2 regions of the Duganella paludis genome follow, and region 1 is predicted to be linked to the other one. Evidence: predicted binding sites of a transcription regulator. Region 1 holds the regulator's gene; the other holds the start of a gene.

Region 1 (7,772 bases):
CTTTCTGGCCGGCCCAATCGGCCAGCCAGGTCAACGCGCAGGCGGCATCGTCGCGCGTGCCGGCGTTGGCGTCACGCGCCACCTGCGACAGGAAATCCTCGATCGGTTTGGTGTTGGCGATGTTGCGCGCCCGCAGCACGGGATCGACCACCGAATGGTTCTTGTCCGAGTAGTAGCTGTTGGCGTCGATGTCGCTGCGCGCCGGCGGCGGCGCCTCGCAGGCGTGGGCCAGATTCGATGTCAATGCCAGTGCCAGTGCCGCTGCGGTACACAATGATTTCATGGAACTCCCAATGCAAGTTAAACGTTTAACTTCACGATTGCAAAAAAGGGCGCCCTCTTGCGCCCTTCGTTTGGTGTGCCGGGGCCGTTGTTATAGGGCGGCGGCAGCGGGTTCGTAGCTATCCGGGATATGCTTGATGGCATCGTGCCCGTGCGATTGAACTTTGTTCTTGTACTTCATGACCTGCCGATCCAGCTTGTCGATCAGGGTATCGATGGCGGCGTACAGGTCTTGCGACAGGCTTTCCACGTAGACGGTTTTACCCGACATGCGCAGGTTGATTTCAGCCTTCTGGCGTTTATCTTTCTCTTTAAGGTTATCTACGGTCAGGATGACAGCAATATCAATCACTTGATCAAAGTGGCGGGTGACACGTTCCAGTTTATTCTGCACGTACTCGCGAATAGCCGAGGTCACTTCGAGATGATGTCCACTGATGGTGAGATTCATACACACTCCTAAAGATAATGTCGCTTCTAACGGTTAGTGCGGTGCCCTTTGCTACCGGGCGCGCAGGAACCAAGTAACTACAAAGATTTACGGAGGCTGACTGGTGGGATTTTGAGAGCTTCGCGATATTTGGCAACAGTTCGCCGCGCAATCACCATGCCTTGTTCTCCCAGCATGTCCGCAATCTTACTGTCGGATAAAGGATTTTTCGGGTCTTCTGCTCCTGTCAGTTGCACGATCAATGCACGTATCGCCGTCGAACTTGCTTCACCCCCCGCTTCGGTGGCGACATGGCTACCAAAGAAATATTTCAACTCAAACATGCCATGCGGGGTCAGCATATATTTCTGAGTTGTTACCCGAGAAATAGTACTCTCGTGTAAACCCAGTGTATCAGCAATTTCGCGAAGCACAAGGGGCCGCATGGCAACCGCGCCATGCGAGAAAAAGTTCTTTTGTCTTTCTACTATCGCTTGCGCCACCCGCAGGATCGTATCGAAGCGCTGGCGCATATTCTTGATCAGCCACTTGGCCTCTTGCAATTGCGCGCCCATGGCGCCCTCGCCCTTGCCCTGCTTGAGCAAGTTGGCGTACATGGCGTTCACGCGCAGGCGCGGCATGACGTCGTTGTTCAGGCTGACCTGCCAGCCGTTGCGCGATTTCTTCACGATCACGTCCGGCACCACATAGTCCGACACGTCGGACGCGAAGGCCGCGCCCGGATGCGGATTGCACTGGCGGATCACGGCCTGCGCTTCACGCAAGTCTTCATCGTCGCACAGCAGGGTCTTTTTCAGCTTGTTGAAATCGCGCTGCGCGAACCAGGTCAGGTGGTTCTCGACGATGGCCAGCGCCATGCGCCGCGTCACCATCGGCACGCCCGGCAAGCGCTTGATTTGCAGCGCCAGGCATTCGGACGCGTTGCGCGCGCCCACGCCCATCGGATCGAAGCTTTGCAGCAGGCTCAGGGCCGTCTGCAGTTCCTCGATCTCGACTTCCAGTTCTTCCGGCAGGCGCGCGTGGATTTCTTCCAACGCTTCCTCCAGGTAGCCGTTCTCGTCGAGCGCATCGATGATCAGTTCGACCAGCGCGCGGTCGCGCATTTCCAGCACCGTCACGCGCATCTGCTCCATCAGGTGCTCGCGCAGCGTGCAGTGATGGGCTTCGAGTTGCGGACGCGATTCCTCGTCGTCGCTGTTCTTGCTGCGGCCGGCGTCGCCCCAGTCCATATCGGCTTCGGCGGTGGTGCTCTCGGTGTCGGCGGCCGGGCCGTCGTAGGCGTCGGCCTCGGCGGCCGGTGCTTCGTTGGGCGGACCTTCGGGCGGCGCTTCGCCGACCGGCGCCTGCTGGTTGATGGCGCCATCGGACAGCAGCCGCAGCGAGTGGTCGAGCGGATCGTCGAGACGTTCCAGCAGCGGGTTATCGGTCAGCAGCTGTTCGAGTTCCTGGTGCAGCTCCAGCGTCGACAGTTGCAGCAGCCGGATCGACTGCTGCAACTGGGGCGTCAACGCTAAGTGCTGCGACGTGCGCAGTTGCAAAGACTGTTTCATTGAGGGTTACATGCGGAAATGTTCACCCAGGTAGACACGACGCACCGATTCGTTGGCGATGATGTCGTCCGGACGGCCGGAGGCCAGCACCGTTCCCTGGTTGATGATATATGCGCGGTCGCAGATGCCCAGCGTCTCGCGCACATTGTGATCGGTAATGAGGACGCCGATGCCGCGTTCCTTGAGGAAGCGCACGATGCGCTGGATCTCAATCACGGCAATCGGGTCGACCCCGGCGAATGGTTCATCGAGCAGCACGAAGCGCGGATTGGTGGCCAGGGCGCGCGCAATCTCCACCCGGCGGCGTTCGCCCCCGGAGAGCGACAGCGCCTGGTTCTCGCGCAGCTTTTCGATTTGCAAATCGGCCAACAGGGTATTCAGCCGTTCATCAATGGCAGCCTTGGATAAAGGCTTGCCGTCCACTTTCTGAATTTCGAGGACGGCGCGGATATTCTCTTCCACGGTCAGCTTGCGGAACACCGACGCTTCCTGTGGCAGGTAGGACAGGCCGAGCGAAGCGCGGCGGTGGATCGGCAGCGAGGAGATGTCGGTGCCGCTGATGTCGATGCTGCCGGCGTCCGACGGCACCAGGCCGACGATCATGTAGAACGAGGTGGTCTTGCCGGCGCCGTTGGGGCCGAGCAGGCCCACCACTTCGCCGCACTCGACCTGCAGGGACACGTCATGCACCACCTGGCGCTTGCCGTAGGTCTTTTGCAGGCCTTTGACGATCAGGGTGCTACCGCAGTTTGCTTCCATCTTATTTCCCCGGCGCAGGCTGCGTGGTCGGTACGGCCGGCGTCGCAGGCGAGACCAGCTTGGTCGACGGCTGGATCACCATGGTGCTGCGGCCGGCGCCCGGCTTGCTCTCGCCGGTGGCGGTATTCTTCACGGCGAAGAATTCCTTGCGGCTGTCGTAGGAAATGAATTCGCCGTCGACCTGGCTGGCCGGCTTGCCGCCTTCCAGTTTCTTGATCTGCGCCTTGGCGTACAGCTTCACCAGCTCGGTCTTGTTGTCGTATTCGATGCGGTCGGCCTGGCCTTCGACCCACTGGTCGCCGACGCCGTCCATCTTCTGGCGGAAGGTGGCTTGCACGCCCGGGCCGCTGGTCAGCACCACGAACTGGTAGCCTTCCGGATCTTCGGTCACCACCGCCTTGGGCGACTTCATCAGCAGCGTGCCGCGCGTCAGCACCACATTGCCGGTGAAGGTCTTGACCTGCTTGACGTCATCGGCATCGAGCTGGTCGAAGGTGATCTGGGTCGGCTTGCTGGAATCGGCCTTCTCGGCCTGCGCAACGCAGGCCAGCAGCATCAGCGCCGCCGACAGGATTAATCGTTTCATGTTCATGTGTCGTTCCTTCATTGTCCCGCGCGTGGCGGTATCGTCATCGTTCCGCGCCCGCCCAGTGCGATCTGGCGGGTGGCGTTGTTGGCTTTCATGCCGGTGCCGCTGGCGGTGGCCTGGCCGGCCTGCATCTCCACCTTGGCATCGGTTTCCATGCGTTCTTCGTCCGGGTACACGGTCAGCGTGCTGGTCTGCAAGCGCAGTCCCTGCGCCTGCGGCGTGGCCGGCCGCATCACGTCCACATTACCATTCAGCCGCACGCGCGTATTGCCCTGATCGACATACGCGGTCTGCGCATGGATATCCATCGGCGGCTGGCCGCTCGACAGGCCGTGTACGAAGGGCTTGTCGATCAGCGAAGAATCATCGATCGGGCGATGGGTCAGCTTGTCGCCGGAAATAATGTAGGAAGGCTGGCCTTCCTTGTTCATGCGTACCGTGCTGAAGCGGTCGATGATGTAGTCCGGCTCGTCGCGGAAGCGGTCGGCCTGCGCCTCCTGCCCGGACTGGTTGACCACCTGCACCAGCCAGAAACTGCCGGCGGCCACAAACACGCCGACCATGATGATCATGGTCAGCTGCCAGCGGTGTGCTGTTCTCTTACGCATGTTTGCCCCCATCAAACCAGGAACTGCGCCATCACGCGCTCGTACAGGCCCTGGGCGTGCAGCACCAGCTCGCACACCTCGCGGACGGCGCCGCGCCCGCCATGGGCGACGGTGGTGTGGTGGGCGCGCTCCAGCACTTCCTTGCGGCCGTTCGGCACGGCGACGGCGAAGCCGACCCGCGACAAAATCGGCAGATCGACCACGTCGTCGCCGATGAAACCAACCTGCTCGGCCGTGAGGCCGGTCTTTTCCAGCAACGCGTTGAACGGCGTCAGCTTGTCGTGGCCGCCCTGGTGCAAATGGCTGATGCCCAGGTCGGCCGCGCGCTTGATCACCTGCGGCGAGGTGCGCGCGCTGATGATGGCGGTCTGGATGCCGGCTTCCTGGATCAGCTTGATGCCCAGGCCGTCCTGCACGTTGAAGGTCTTCAGGGCCTCGCCGTCGGCGCCGTAATGCAGGCTGCCGTCGGTGAGCACGCCGTCGACGTCGAAAATCATCAGCTTGACGCGCGCGGCGCGTTCCACGTAAGTCAGCATCAAATCACCTTGGCACGGGTCAGATCATGAATGTGCAGCGCGCCGACCAGTTTGCCGTCGGCATCGGTCACCAGCATCTGGTTGATGCGGAACTGTTCCATCACGGCCACGGCGTCGACCGCCAGCTTCTCCGGCGAAATGCTGCGCGGATTGGCGTGCATCACGTCCTTGATGACGACCTTGCTGAAATCCTGGACCTTTTCGATCATGCGGCGCAGGTCGCCGTCGGTGAACACGCCGATCGGCTTGTCGTCGGCATCGACGATGGCGGTCATGCCCATGCCCTTCTGGGTGATTTCCAGCAGGGCGTCGGTCAGCTTGACGTCGGCCGGCACCTTCGGCACGGCGTCGCCGCTGCGCATCACGTCGCGCACGTGGGTCAGCAGGCGGCGGCCCAGCGCGCCACCGGGGTGCGAGCGGGCGAAATCTTCTTCCTTGAAGCCGCGCAGGTCCAGCAGCGCCACGGCCAGGGCGTCGCCCAGCGCCAGCGTGACGGTGGTCGAGGTGGTCGGCGCCAGGTTCATCGGGCAAGCCTCCTTGGCCACGGCCACGTTCAGGTGGACGTCGGCGATGGTGGCCAGGCTGGAGCCTGGCTTGCCGGTGATCGAAATGACTTTGCTGCCCATGCGTTTTACGACCGGCAGGATGGTCATCAGTTCCGCGCTCTCGCCGGAATAGGAAATGGCGATGAAGGCATCGTCGGCGGTGACCATGCCGAGGTCGCCGTGGGCCGCTTCGGCCGGGTGCACGAACAGCGCCGGCGTGCCGGTCGAAGCCAGGGTGGCGGCGATCTTGCGGCCGATATGGCCGGACTTGCCGATGCCGGACACCACCACGCGGCCGCTGCAATTGAGCAGCAGCGAGATGGCCTGCACCACGCTATCGTCGTTTTCCAGACGGGCGTTCAGGGCATGAATGGCATCTGCTTCGTTTTGCAGGGTGTCGCGGGCAAGGCGCAGTGCCGTTTTTGCATCAAAAACTTTCAGCATTGTTTTTTCATGGGTTACACTCATGCCCAAGTATAGCCGAATTGAGAAAGCAAAAAACTTGCCAGTCAAAACATAACGTGCTCGCCACCCCACAAACAACGAACTTTACTCACTGGCGATGTTGAAATGACGTTTTCACCCCTGGAACTCACCCTCTTGCTGCTGGGCAGCGCCGTGCTTGGCGTGGTCGCTTTCCGCATGATGCATCTGCCGCCGATGCTCGGCTACCTGGCCGTCGGCATCCTGATCGGCCCCCACGCGCTGGGCCTGGCCGAGCAAAGCGAAACCACCCACGGCCTGGCCGAATTCGGCGTGGTGTTCCTGATGTTCTCCATCGGCCTGGAATTTTCCCTGCCCAAACTCAAGGCCATGAGCCGCATCGTGTTCGGGCTGGGCATGGCGCAGGTAGTACTCACTATCGTCGCCACCATGATATTTGGCTGGACCATCGCCACCCAGCTGCCGCCGGCGCTGCGCATCAGCTGGCAGGCCTCGTTCGCGCTGGGCGGCGCGCTGGCCATGTCCTCGACCGCCATCGTGGTCAAGATGCTGACCGAGCGGCTGGAGCTGGAAAGCGAGCATGGCCGCAAAATCATCGGCATCCTGCTGTTCCAGGATCTGGCGGTGGTGCCGCTGCTGATTTTGATCCCCTCGCTGGGCGAAGCGCCGGACAAGCTGATGGAAACGCTGGCCTGGGCCGGCCTGAAGGCCGTGATCGTGCTGGCGCTGCTGCTGGCGGCCGGCCACAAGCTGATGCGCGGCTGGTTCACCATCGTGGTCAAGCGCCGCTCGCAGGAACTGTTCATGCTCAACCTGCTGCTGGTGACCCTGGGCGCGGCCTGGATCACCGAGCGCGCCGGCCTGTCGCTGGCCCTGGGCGCCTTCGTGGCCGGCATGCTGATTTCCGAAACCGAGTACCGTCACCAAGTGGAAGAAGACATCAAGCCCTTCCGCGACGTGCTGCTGGGGCTGTTCTTCATCACCATCGGCATGCTGCTCAATATCACGCTGGTGGCGGCCAACTGGTGGCTGGTGCTGTTGCTGCTGTGCGCGCCGGTGTTGATGAAATTCGCCCTGATCGCCGGGCTGGCCAAGCTGTTCGGCGCTTCCGACGGCGTCTCCATGCGCACCGGCCTGGCGCTGGCGCAGGCCGGCGAGTTCGGCTTCGTGCTGCTGAACCTGGCGGCCGGGCACAACCTGATGGACTCCTACGTGGTGCAGGTGGTGCTGGCCTCGATGGTGCTGTCGATGCTGCTGGCGCCGTTCATCATCGCGCAGTCGGACAACATCGTCATGAAGTTCTCCAGCAACGAATGGATGATGCAATCGCTGCAGCTGACCAAGATCGCCAGCCGCACCATGTCCACCAACAAGCACGTGATCGTATGCGGCTTCGGCCGCAGCGGCCAGAGCCTGGCCACCCTGCTGACCGAGGAAAAGATCGACTACCACGCGCTGGACCTCGATCCGGAGCGGGTGCAGGAAGCGCAGGCGGCCGGCGCCAGCGTCTCGTATGGCGACGCGGCGCGGCGTGAGAGCCTGGTGGCGGCCGGCATCTACCGCGCCAGCGCCATCGTCATCACCTACGCCGACACACGCTCGGCGCTGCGGGTGCTGCACCAGGTGCACGAACTGACGCCGTCGCTGCCGGTCATCGTGCGCTCGCACGACGACACCGATCTGGATCAACTGAAAAAAGCCGGCGCGGCGGAAGTGGTGCCGGAGCTGCTCGAAGGCAGCCTGATGCTGGCCTCGCACGCACTGGTGATGCTGGGCGTGCCGTTGCGGCGCGTGGTGCACCGGGTGCAGGCGGCGCGCGAAGAACGCTACGCCTCGTTGCGCGGCTACTTCCACGGCATGAGCGACGTCGACGAGGAAGCGGACATGGAGCGCCTGCATTCGGTCACGCTGAGCGGCAACGCGCCGTGCGTGGGCCGTTCGCTGGGCGCGCTGGACGTGTCGGCCTCGGGCGCCGAAGTGGCCAGCATCCGGCGCGGCAAGAGCGGCG
Region 2 (7,772 bases), 1.4 Mb from region 1:
CCTCATCGCCCGGTTTTGACCCGTCGCCACTGCTAGTGGTCGACATGCCGGAACGCGTCAAGGATAGCGCGGTGGCGCGCGGATTCCATGCGGCGCTGTCGGCGCAGGCCGGCGTGGAAGGCGTGGCCATTTCGGACGATCCGGTCGGGCGTCTTGACTGGAGCTGGTCGCGCGACCTGCAACGCCCTGGCGGCCAGGCGGCGACGATGGAGATGAAGTCGGTGAGCACCAATTTCTTCGAACAGCTGCGCATCCAGCCGGTGACGGGACGGCTGTTCCAGCGCGGCCTGGATACCGACGATGATGTCGTGCCGGTGGTGATCAACGCCATCGCCGCGCGCGCACTCGGCTTCCCGTCGCCGGAGGCGGCGGTGGGCGAAACGGTACTGTTCACGGGCTACGACAACAAGACCATCCGCAAGACGATCATCGGCATCGCCCCCGAATTGCGTTTCCGCTCGCTGCGCGAAGCGCCGCGCTCCACCGCCTACGAATTGCGCACCGCCGGCGCTTCGCTGACGGCGCGCGTGCATGGACCGATGGCGGACGTCGAACGCGAGGTGCGTGAACTGTGGCCGCGTTACTTCCCCGAATCGCTGCTGCGCATGCATCGCGCGGAAGAGGTATTGGCCGTGAACTATGCCGAGGATGCGCGCATGGCGAAGCTGTTGGCGAGCGCCACCTGTCTGGCGCTGATTATCGCCGGCGTCGGCACCTACGTTTTGTCCGCCAACACGGTGCAACGCCGCGCCAGGGAAATCGTCCTGCGCAAACTGCATGGCGCGCGGCGCGGCGACATCGGCCTGCTGGTGCTACGCGAGATCGGAACACTGATCCTGATCGCTGCCGTGATCGGCCTGCCGCTGGCGGCGATCGCCATTCAGCGCTATCTGGCAGGCTACGTTGAACACGCGCCAGTGGGCTACTGGACCTTGCTGTTCGCACTGGCGTTGACGTTGCTGATCGCACTCAGCGCCATCAGCCGCCATGCCTGGTTGGCCATGCGCTTGTCGCCGGTGGAAGCGCTGCGTAGTTAGGCCGGAGCTACAGGCTGGTCAAGGCTTTGAACTGCGGCGTGCGGCGGCGCGAGACTTCCACCGCCTGGTCGCGCAGCGTGAGATCAAGACCGCCCGCATCATTGGGGGCGACTTGCTCGACGTGGTCGATATTGACGATGTGGCGGCGGCTAGCGCGGAAGAAGCTTTGCGGGTCCAGCTTTTCTTCCAGCTGGTTGAGAGAACGCAGCATCAGCGGCTGTTGGTCGCCGAAGTAGACGCGCGTGTAGTTGCCGTCGGATTCGAACAGGCGGATGTCCTGCAGCGCCACAAACCAGCATCGCTCGCCGTCCTTGATGAACAGCTTGCGGGCCGCCGTGGACACCGCCGCGCGCTGGCGCACAGCGCAGCGTTGCAGGGCGGCCGCCATGCGGTTGGCCTGAATCGGCTTCTGCAGATAATCGAGCGCGTTCACTTCGAATGCCTGCAAGGCGTATTGGTCGAAGGCGGTGGTGAAGATCACTTCCGGCGCATTCTCCAGGGCCGCCAGCATGTCGAAGCCGGAGCCGCCGGGCATTTGGACGTCGAGGAAAATCAGGTCCGGCTTGAGCGCGGCGATCTGCTGCAGGCCGTCGGCGGCGTTGACGGCTTCGCCGACGATTTCCACTTCCGGGTGCGCCGCCAGCAGGCGGCGCAGTTCAGCGCGCGCCAGGCGCTCGTCATCGATCAGCAATGCACGCATTACGCGGCCTCCGGCAAGGTGAGGGTGGCGCGTACCCAGCCACTGTTTTCAGACAGGTCCAGTTGCGCGTTCGCGCCGAGTGCCAACGCCAGGCGCTTGCGCGTGTTGACCAGGCCGACCTTGGTGGAATTCGCAAACGGCACGATGGCGCCGAGGTTGGCGATTTCGATATGCACAGCGCCATCATCCATGCGTTGCGCGCGGATGCGGATCTCGCTGCCTGTGGCGCTGGTTTCAACGCCGTACTTGACGGCGTTCTCCACCAGCGTTTGCAGGGCCATCGGCGGAATGCGCACCAGTTCCAGCCCGACACCGATTTCCACGCTGACCCGCATGCGTTCCTCGAAGCGGATCTTCTCGATGGCGAGGTAGGCCTGCACGGCCTCGATCTCCGCCGACAGCGGCACCGTGTCGTGATGGCCCGATTGCAGCGCGTAGCGCATCACGCTGGCCAGTTGGTCGATCATTTGTGCGGCGGCGTTCTGGTCTTCGTAAATCAATGCGCGCACGCTGTTCATGCTGTTGAAGAAGAAGTGCGGATTGACCTGCGCCTGTAGTGCGCGCAGCTCGGCGTCCTTGGCTGCCACCTCCAGCCGTAGCGCTTCCGCCTCGGCGCGGTTGGCGCGCCGCAGCGACAGCACGGCCATGTAGAAGATATGCCACACCAGGTAGATCGACCACCACGACATCAGCGCGGAAGGAATCCAGCCGAAGCCGCGCACCATGCCCGACGACGCAAACATCAGGAAGCCGAGGTACTGCACGGCGGTGTGGAAAGTACCCAGCACCAGCACACCACCCAGCACCATCTTCCAGCCGACCCGCCGTCCGCTGTGCACGCGGCGCTTGATCAGCCGGTGCCACAGGTCGGAGATGACGATGCCGCTGGCGGCGCCCCAGCACATCACCCACAGCAGGCCGGGCATGCGCGTGGCGCCCATGGCGGCGGCGAACAGGGGCAGGAAGCCCCAGCCGGCGATCTGGAAGATCCAGTACCAGTTCAGGCGCGCAAGCAGGGGGCGTTGGTGGCTCATGGTCTTAGTTCAAAAAGTTATCGATACGATCATACATCCAAGCCGGATCGTCGTACATGATGAAGTGACGGGCGTTGTCGGCTATCTCAACGCGCACGCCCGGCAGCTTGGCGTACTGCGTGGTGTACATGGCGGTGATGGCCGGCTTGGGCGCGTAGTCCTTGTAGGCGATCCATGTGCCCAGCACCAGTGTCGGCGCGGTGATGCGGCTGATGTCTTCGCGCAGATCGCTGGCCATCAGGTCGGCCATGGCGTCGATGACGGTGTTGCGGTCCGACAGCTTGCCGGCGGCCTTGATGCGGTCCATGTCCTCCTGTTTGGTGATCATGGTGCGCAGCATGTTCATCTGGCCGGCCTTGAAGGTTTCCGCGTCCTGCGACTTCATGTTGGCGCGCATGCCTTCGGCCAGTTGTTTAAGCTGCGCGCCGGTGATGTTCGGCACCTGGGTGGCGCCCAATGCCGGCAGCGTGTCGACGATGACCAGACGGCCCACCTGTTCCGGGTGGCCGGCCGCCAGTTTCATGCCGAGGAAGCCGCCCAGGCTATGGCCGATGACGATTGGGCGTTGCAGTTTGTTCTCGGCGATGTAGCTGCTCAGTTGCTGTTCCACGGCTGGTAACAGCGGCGTGTCGATGGCGGGCTGGCCGGCGAAACCGGCCAGCGTCAGCACGTGGCACTGATGCTTGCCGCTGCCGCAGTAATGCGCCACCGTGCCGTCCCACACACTGCCGGGGGAGCCAAGGCCGGGAATCAGGATGATCGGTGCGCCGGTGCCGGTGACGTCGACCTTGAAGGCGGGATGCGCTGTTGCTGGTGCTGCTGCGGCGTGGCCGAGGGTGAGGGCGGCGGCAAGGGCGGCGATGGATTTGATCAGCATGGTGTTCTCCGTTGGTGAGTAAGTGGAGCCATGCTATCGGTGCGTCGCGGCGGCGGCGACGGATTTGGGATGAACGGTTTGCAGCCGTGATGAGCGGTAAATCAGCCTTCGGCCTTGAGTTTGCGCCAGAGTGTGGTGCGGCTGATGCCGAGGTAGTCGGCGGCGGCGTCTCGGCGGCCGCCGAAGCGGGCCAGGACGTTGGCCACGGTTTCCGCTTGCGGCCGAGCGCCGGCGGCTGGATCATCGGCGCTCCATGCGGCGGCGCTGTTGGCGATGAGCGGCGCTTCCGGCCGCGCTGCCAGCTCCGGGGCGACGCTGAGGACAAAGGCCGGCGTCAGCGCTTGCAGCGGCTCGGCCGCGAGGAACAGCGCCAGGCGCTCGGTCAGGTTGCGCAGCTCGCGCATGTTGCCCGGCCAGTCGTAGCGCTGCAGCAGCGGCGCGCAGGCCGCCATTTCCGCATGCAGGTTCGGATGCGGCCGCGCACCCAACGAGGCCAGCGCGTTTTTCAATGACCACTCCGCGAGCGGCAGCACATCTTCGGCGCGCGCGCGCAGCGGCGGCAGCGTCAGGCGCAGCACCGCCAACCGGTAGAACAGGTCCGCGCGGAAGCGGCCCTCGCGCACGCGCTGCTCCAGATCGCAATGCGTGGCGCTGATGATGCGCACGCTGACCGGTATCGGTCGCGTGCCGCCCACACGCACAACCTCACGCTCCTCCAGCACCCGCAGCAAGCGCGTTTGCAGCGTGAGCGGCATTTCGCCTATCTCATCGAGGAACAGCGTGCCGCGATTGGCCGCTTCGAACAATCCCGCATGGCCGCCGCGCCGTGCGCCGGTGAAGGCGCCTTCCTCGTGGCCGAACAGTTCCGACTCCAGCAGCGATTCCGCAATCGCGCCGCAGTTCACCGCCACGAAGGGACGGTTCTGCCCCAGCGTGCGCGGCGCCTCGCGGTGGATGGCTTGCGCCACCAGCTCCTTGCCACAGCCGGTTTCGCCTTGTATCAGCACGGTCGCCGGCGACTTCGCATACAGCACCACCGATTGCCGCACCGTCTCCATCGCCGCCGAGTCGCCGCGCAGATCGTTGATGCCGTGTTTGGCGCGCAGCGTGTCCGTCACCACCGCACCGCGCACGCGGCTGCGGTTGGATTCCAGCTGCGTCAAGCGTGCCATTTCCAACGCATCGTCAAACGCGTGACGGATCGAAGCGGCCGAGTAGACGAACACGCCGGTCAGTCCCGCTTCCTCGGCCAGATCGGTAATCAGCCCGGCGCCGACGATGGCCTTGATGCCGGCCGCTTTCAAATCGTTGATCTGCGCGCGCGCGTCTTCCTCGGTGACGTAGGTGCGCTGCTCGACCTGGAAGCCGAAGGTGCTGGCAAATTCCGCCAGCTCCGCCAGCCGCTCCTGATAGGTGACGATGCCGATGCGGTCCGATACGCGCCGCGCGCGCGCCAGCGCCTGCATCACATCCAGGCCGCTGAATTTGGCGATCACCACCGGAACCGATAGCCGGCCTTTCAGGTAGGCGGCGTTGGAGCCGGCCGCGATCACCGCGTCGCAACGCTCGGTGGCGAGGCGTTCGCGGATGTGTTTCGCCGCTTCGTCGAAACCGAGGTTGATCGGCTCGATGGTGGCCAGGTTGTCGTATTCCAGTGTGATGTCGCGGAACAGATCGGACAGGCGCGAGACGGAAACCGTCCAGATAACCGGTTTCTCGTTGGCGTCGAAGGGCAGGGGCGTAGAATGGCGCATGTTTCAATTATAGTTCAATTTTGTTTCACTGTTTCATTGTGAAACAGTAGTGTACGCGTAACTTGTTGATTTATATAGCTTGATGGTCTGGCACAGCCCTTGCACTAGTGAAGCCAACTTTAACGCAACACCGAAAGGTCACACCATGAGTCACTACTCCGCAGGCGCCGCGTTCCGCAAAGCCGTCCAGGAAGAATCCCCATTGCAGGTTGTCGGCGCCATCAACGCCAACCATGCGCTGCTGGCCAAGCGCGCCGGCTTCAAGGCGATCTACCTGTCGGGCGGCGGCGTGGCGGCGGGTTCGCTCGGCCTGCCGGACCTGGGCATCTCCAATCTGGACGACGTGCTGACCGACGTGCGCCGCATCACCGACGTGTGCGACCTGCCGCTGCTGGTCGATGTGGACACCGGCTTCGGCGCTTCCGCCTTCAACGTCGCCCGCACCGTCAAGTCGATGATCAAGTTCGGCGCCGCCGCCATGCACATCGAAGACCAGGTTGGCGCCAAGCGCTGCGGCCACCGTCCGGGCAAGGAGATCGCCAGCAAGCAGGAGATGGTCGACCGCATCAGCGCCGCCGTCGATGCGCGCACCGACGACCAATTCGTCATCATGGCCCGCACCGATGCGCTGGCCGTGGAAGGCCTGGACGCCGCCATCGAGCGCGCCGTCGCTTGCGTGGAAGCGGGCGCCGACATGATCTTCCCGGAAGCGATGATCAGTCTCGATATGTATAAAAAATTCGCCGCCGCCGTCAAGGTGCCGGTGCTGGCCAATATCACCGAATTCGGTTCGACGCCGCTGTTCACCGTGGACGAGTTGCGCAGCGCCGATGTGGGCCTGGTGCTGTATCCGCTGTCGGCCTTCCGCGCCATGAACAAGGCGGCGGAAAACGTCTACGGCGCCATCCGCCGCGACGGCACGCAGCAGAACGTGGTCGACACCATGCAGACCCGCGCCGAACTCTATGAGCGCATCAACTATCACGATTTCGAACAGAAGCTGGATGCACTGTTCGCCGCACAGAAAAAATAATTAACCACCGCCGTCGTTCCCGCGCAGGCGGGAACCCATGCAGGGTATGGATTCCCGCCTGCGCGGGAATGACGGCTTACCGGAGACCGTAAATGACCGAAGCCACCACTTTCAAGCCTAAAAAATCCGTCGCCCTGTCCGGCGTCGCCGCCGGTAACACCGCGCTGTGCTCCGTCGGTAAAACCGGCAATGACCTGCACTATCGCGGCTACGATATTTTGGACGTCGCCACCACCTGCGAGTTCGAAGAAATCGCCTACCTGCTGGTGCACGGCAAACTGCCGACCGAGTCCGAGCTGCGCGGCTACAAAGCCAAACTGCGCTCGCTGCGCGGCCTGCCGCAAGCGGTGAAGTCGGCGCTGGAAGCACTGCCTGCCTCCGCCCATCCGATGGACGTGATGCGCACCGGCGTCTCCGTGCTGGGCTGCGTGCTGCCGGAAAAGGACGACCACAACACCCCAGGCGCGCGCGACATCGCCGATCGCCTGATGGCGTCCTTCGGCTCCATGCTGCTGTACTGGTATCACTACAGCCACAACGGCAAGCGCATCGAAGTGGAAACCGACGACGATTCCATCGGCGGCCACTTCCTGCACCTGCTGCACGGCGAGAAGCCGCGCGATTCGTGGGTGCGCGCGATGCATACTTCGTTGATCCTGTACGCGGAACACGAGTTCAATGCGTCCACCTTCACCAGCCGCGTGATCTCGGGCACCGGCTCCGACATCCACTCGGCCATCACCGGCGCCATCGGCGCGCTGCGCGGTCCCAAGCACGGCGGCGCCAACGAAGTCGCTTTCGAAATCCAGAAGCGCTACGACAATCCGGACGAAGCGGAAGCCGATATCCGCAACCGCGTCGCCAACAAGGAAGTGGTGATCGGCTTCGGTCACCCGGTGTACACGGTTTCCGATCCGCGCAATGTGGTTATTAAAGACGTGGCGCGTCAGTTGTCCGAGGAAGCCGGTTCGACCAAGATGTTCGATATCGCCGAGCGCCTCGAATCCGTCATGTGGGAAATCAAGAAGATGTTCCCGAACCTGGACTGGTTCTCGGCCGTGTCGTACCACATGATGGGCGTGCCGACCGCGATGTTCACACCGCTGTTCGTCATCTCGCGCACCTCCGGCTGGTCGGCGCACATCATCGAGCAGCGCATCGACAACAAGATCATTCGCCCAAGCGCCAACTACGTTGGCCCTGAAGACCTGCAATTCGTCCCGATCAAGGACCGTCAATAATCATGAACACCAATTTCCGCAAGCCCTTGCCGGGCACCCAGCTAGACTACTTCGACGCGCGCGCCGCTGTCGATGCGATCCAGCCAGGCGCCTGGG

Evidence for each region. Region 1 encodes sigma-54, which starts transcription at its own class of promoters, with help from an activator protein. Its sites were predicted from a motif close to TGGCANGNAANCTGCTTT; they were not measured.
Region 2: prpB (methylisocitrate lyase) is a predicted target of sigma-54. The motif match lies at 5,491-5,508, and genes of this name have one in related genera.

Annotation. Positions count from the first base shown of each region.
Region 1 is NZ_CM136922.1:3,604,398-3,612,169, reverse strand. It holds gene ACXZ1M_RS16040 (alginate lyase family protein) at 1-283, opposite strand, end outside; gene hpf (ribosome hibernation-promoting factor, HPF/YfiA family) at 374-733, opposite strand; gene ACXZ1M_RS16030 (RNA polymerase factor sigma-54) at 811-2,283, opposite strand; gene lptB (LPS export ABC transporter ATP-binding protein) at 2,290-3,042, opposite strand; gene lptA (lipopolysaccharide transport periplasmic protein LptA) at 3,044-3,628, opposite strand; gene lptC (LPS export ABC transporter periplasmic protein LptC) at 3,646-4,239, opposite strand; gene ACXZ1M_RS16010 (KdsC family phosphatase) at 4,251-4,775, opposite strand; gene ACXZ1M_RS16005 (KpsF/GutQ family sugar-phosphate isomerase) at 4,775-5,764, opposite strand; gene ACXZ1M_RS16000 (cation:proton antiporter domain-containing protein) at 5,891-7,772, shown strand, end outside.
Region 2 is NZ_CM136922.1:4,964,749-4,972,520, forward strand. It holds gene ACXZ1M_RS21890 (FtsX-like permease family protein) at 1-1,037, shown strand, start outside; gene ACXZ1M_RS21895 (LytR/AlgR family response regulator transcription factor) at 1,045-1,737, opposite strand; gene ACXZ1M_RS21900 (sensor histidine kinase) at 1,737-2,771, opposite strand; gene ACXZ1M_RS21905 (alpha/beta fold hydrolase) at 2,776-3,648, opposite strand; gene prpR (propionate catabolism operon regulatory protein PrpR) at 3,750-5,402, opposite strand; gene prpB (methylisocitrate lyase) at 5,548-6,435, shown strand; gene prpC (bifunctional 2-methylcitrate synthase/citrate synthase) at 6,528-7,676, shown strand; gene acnD (Fe/S-dependent 2-methylisocitrate dehydratase AcnD) at 7,679-7,772, shown strand, end outside.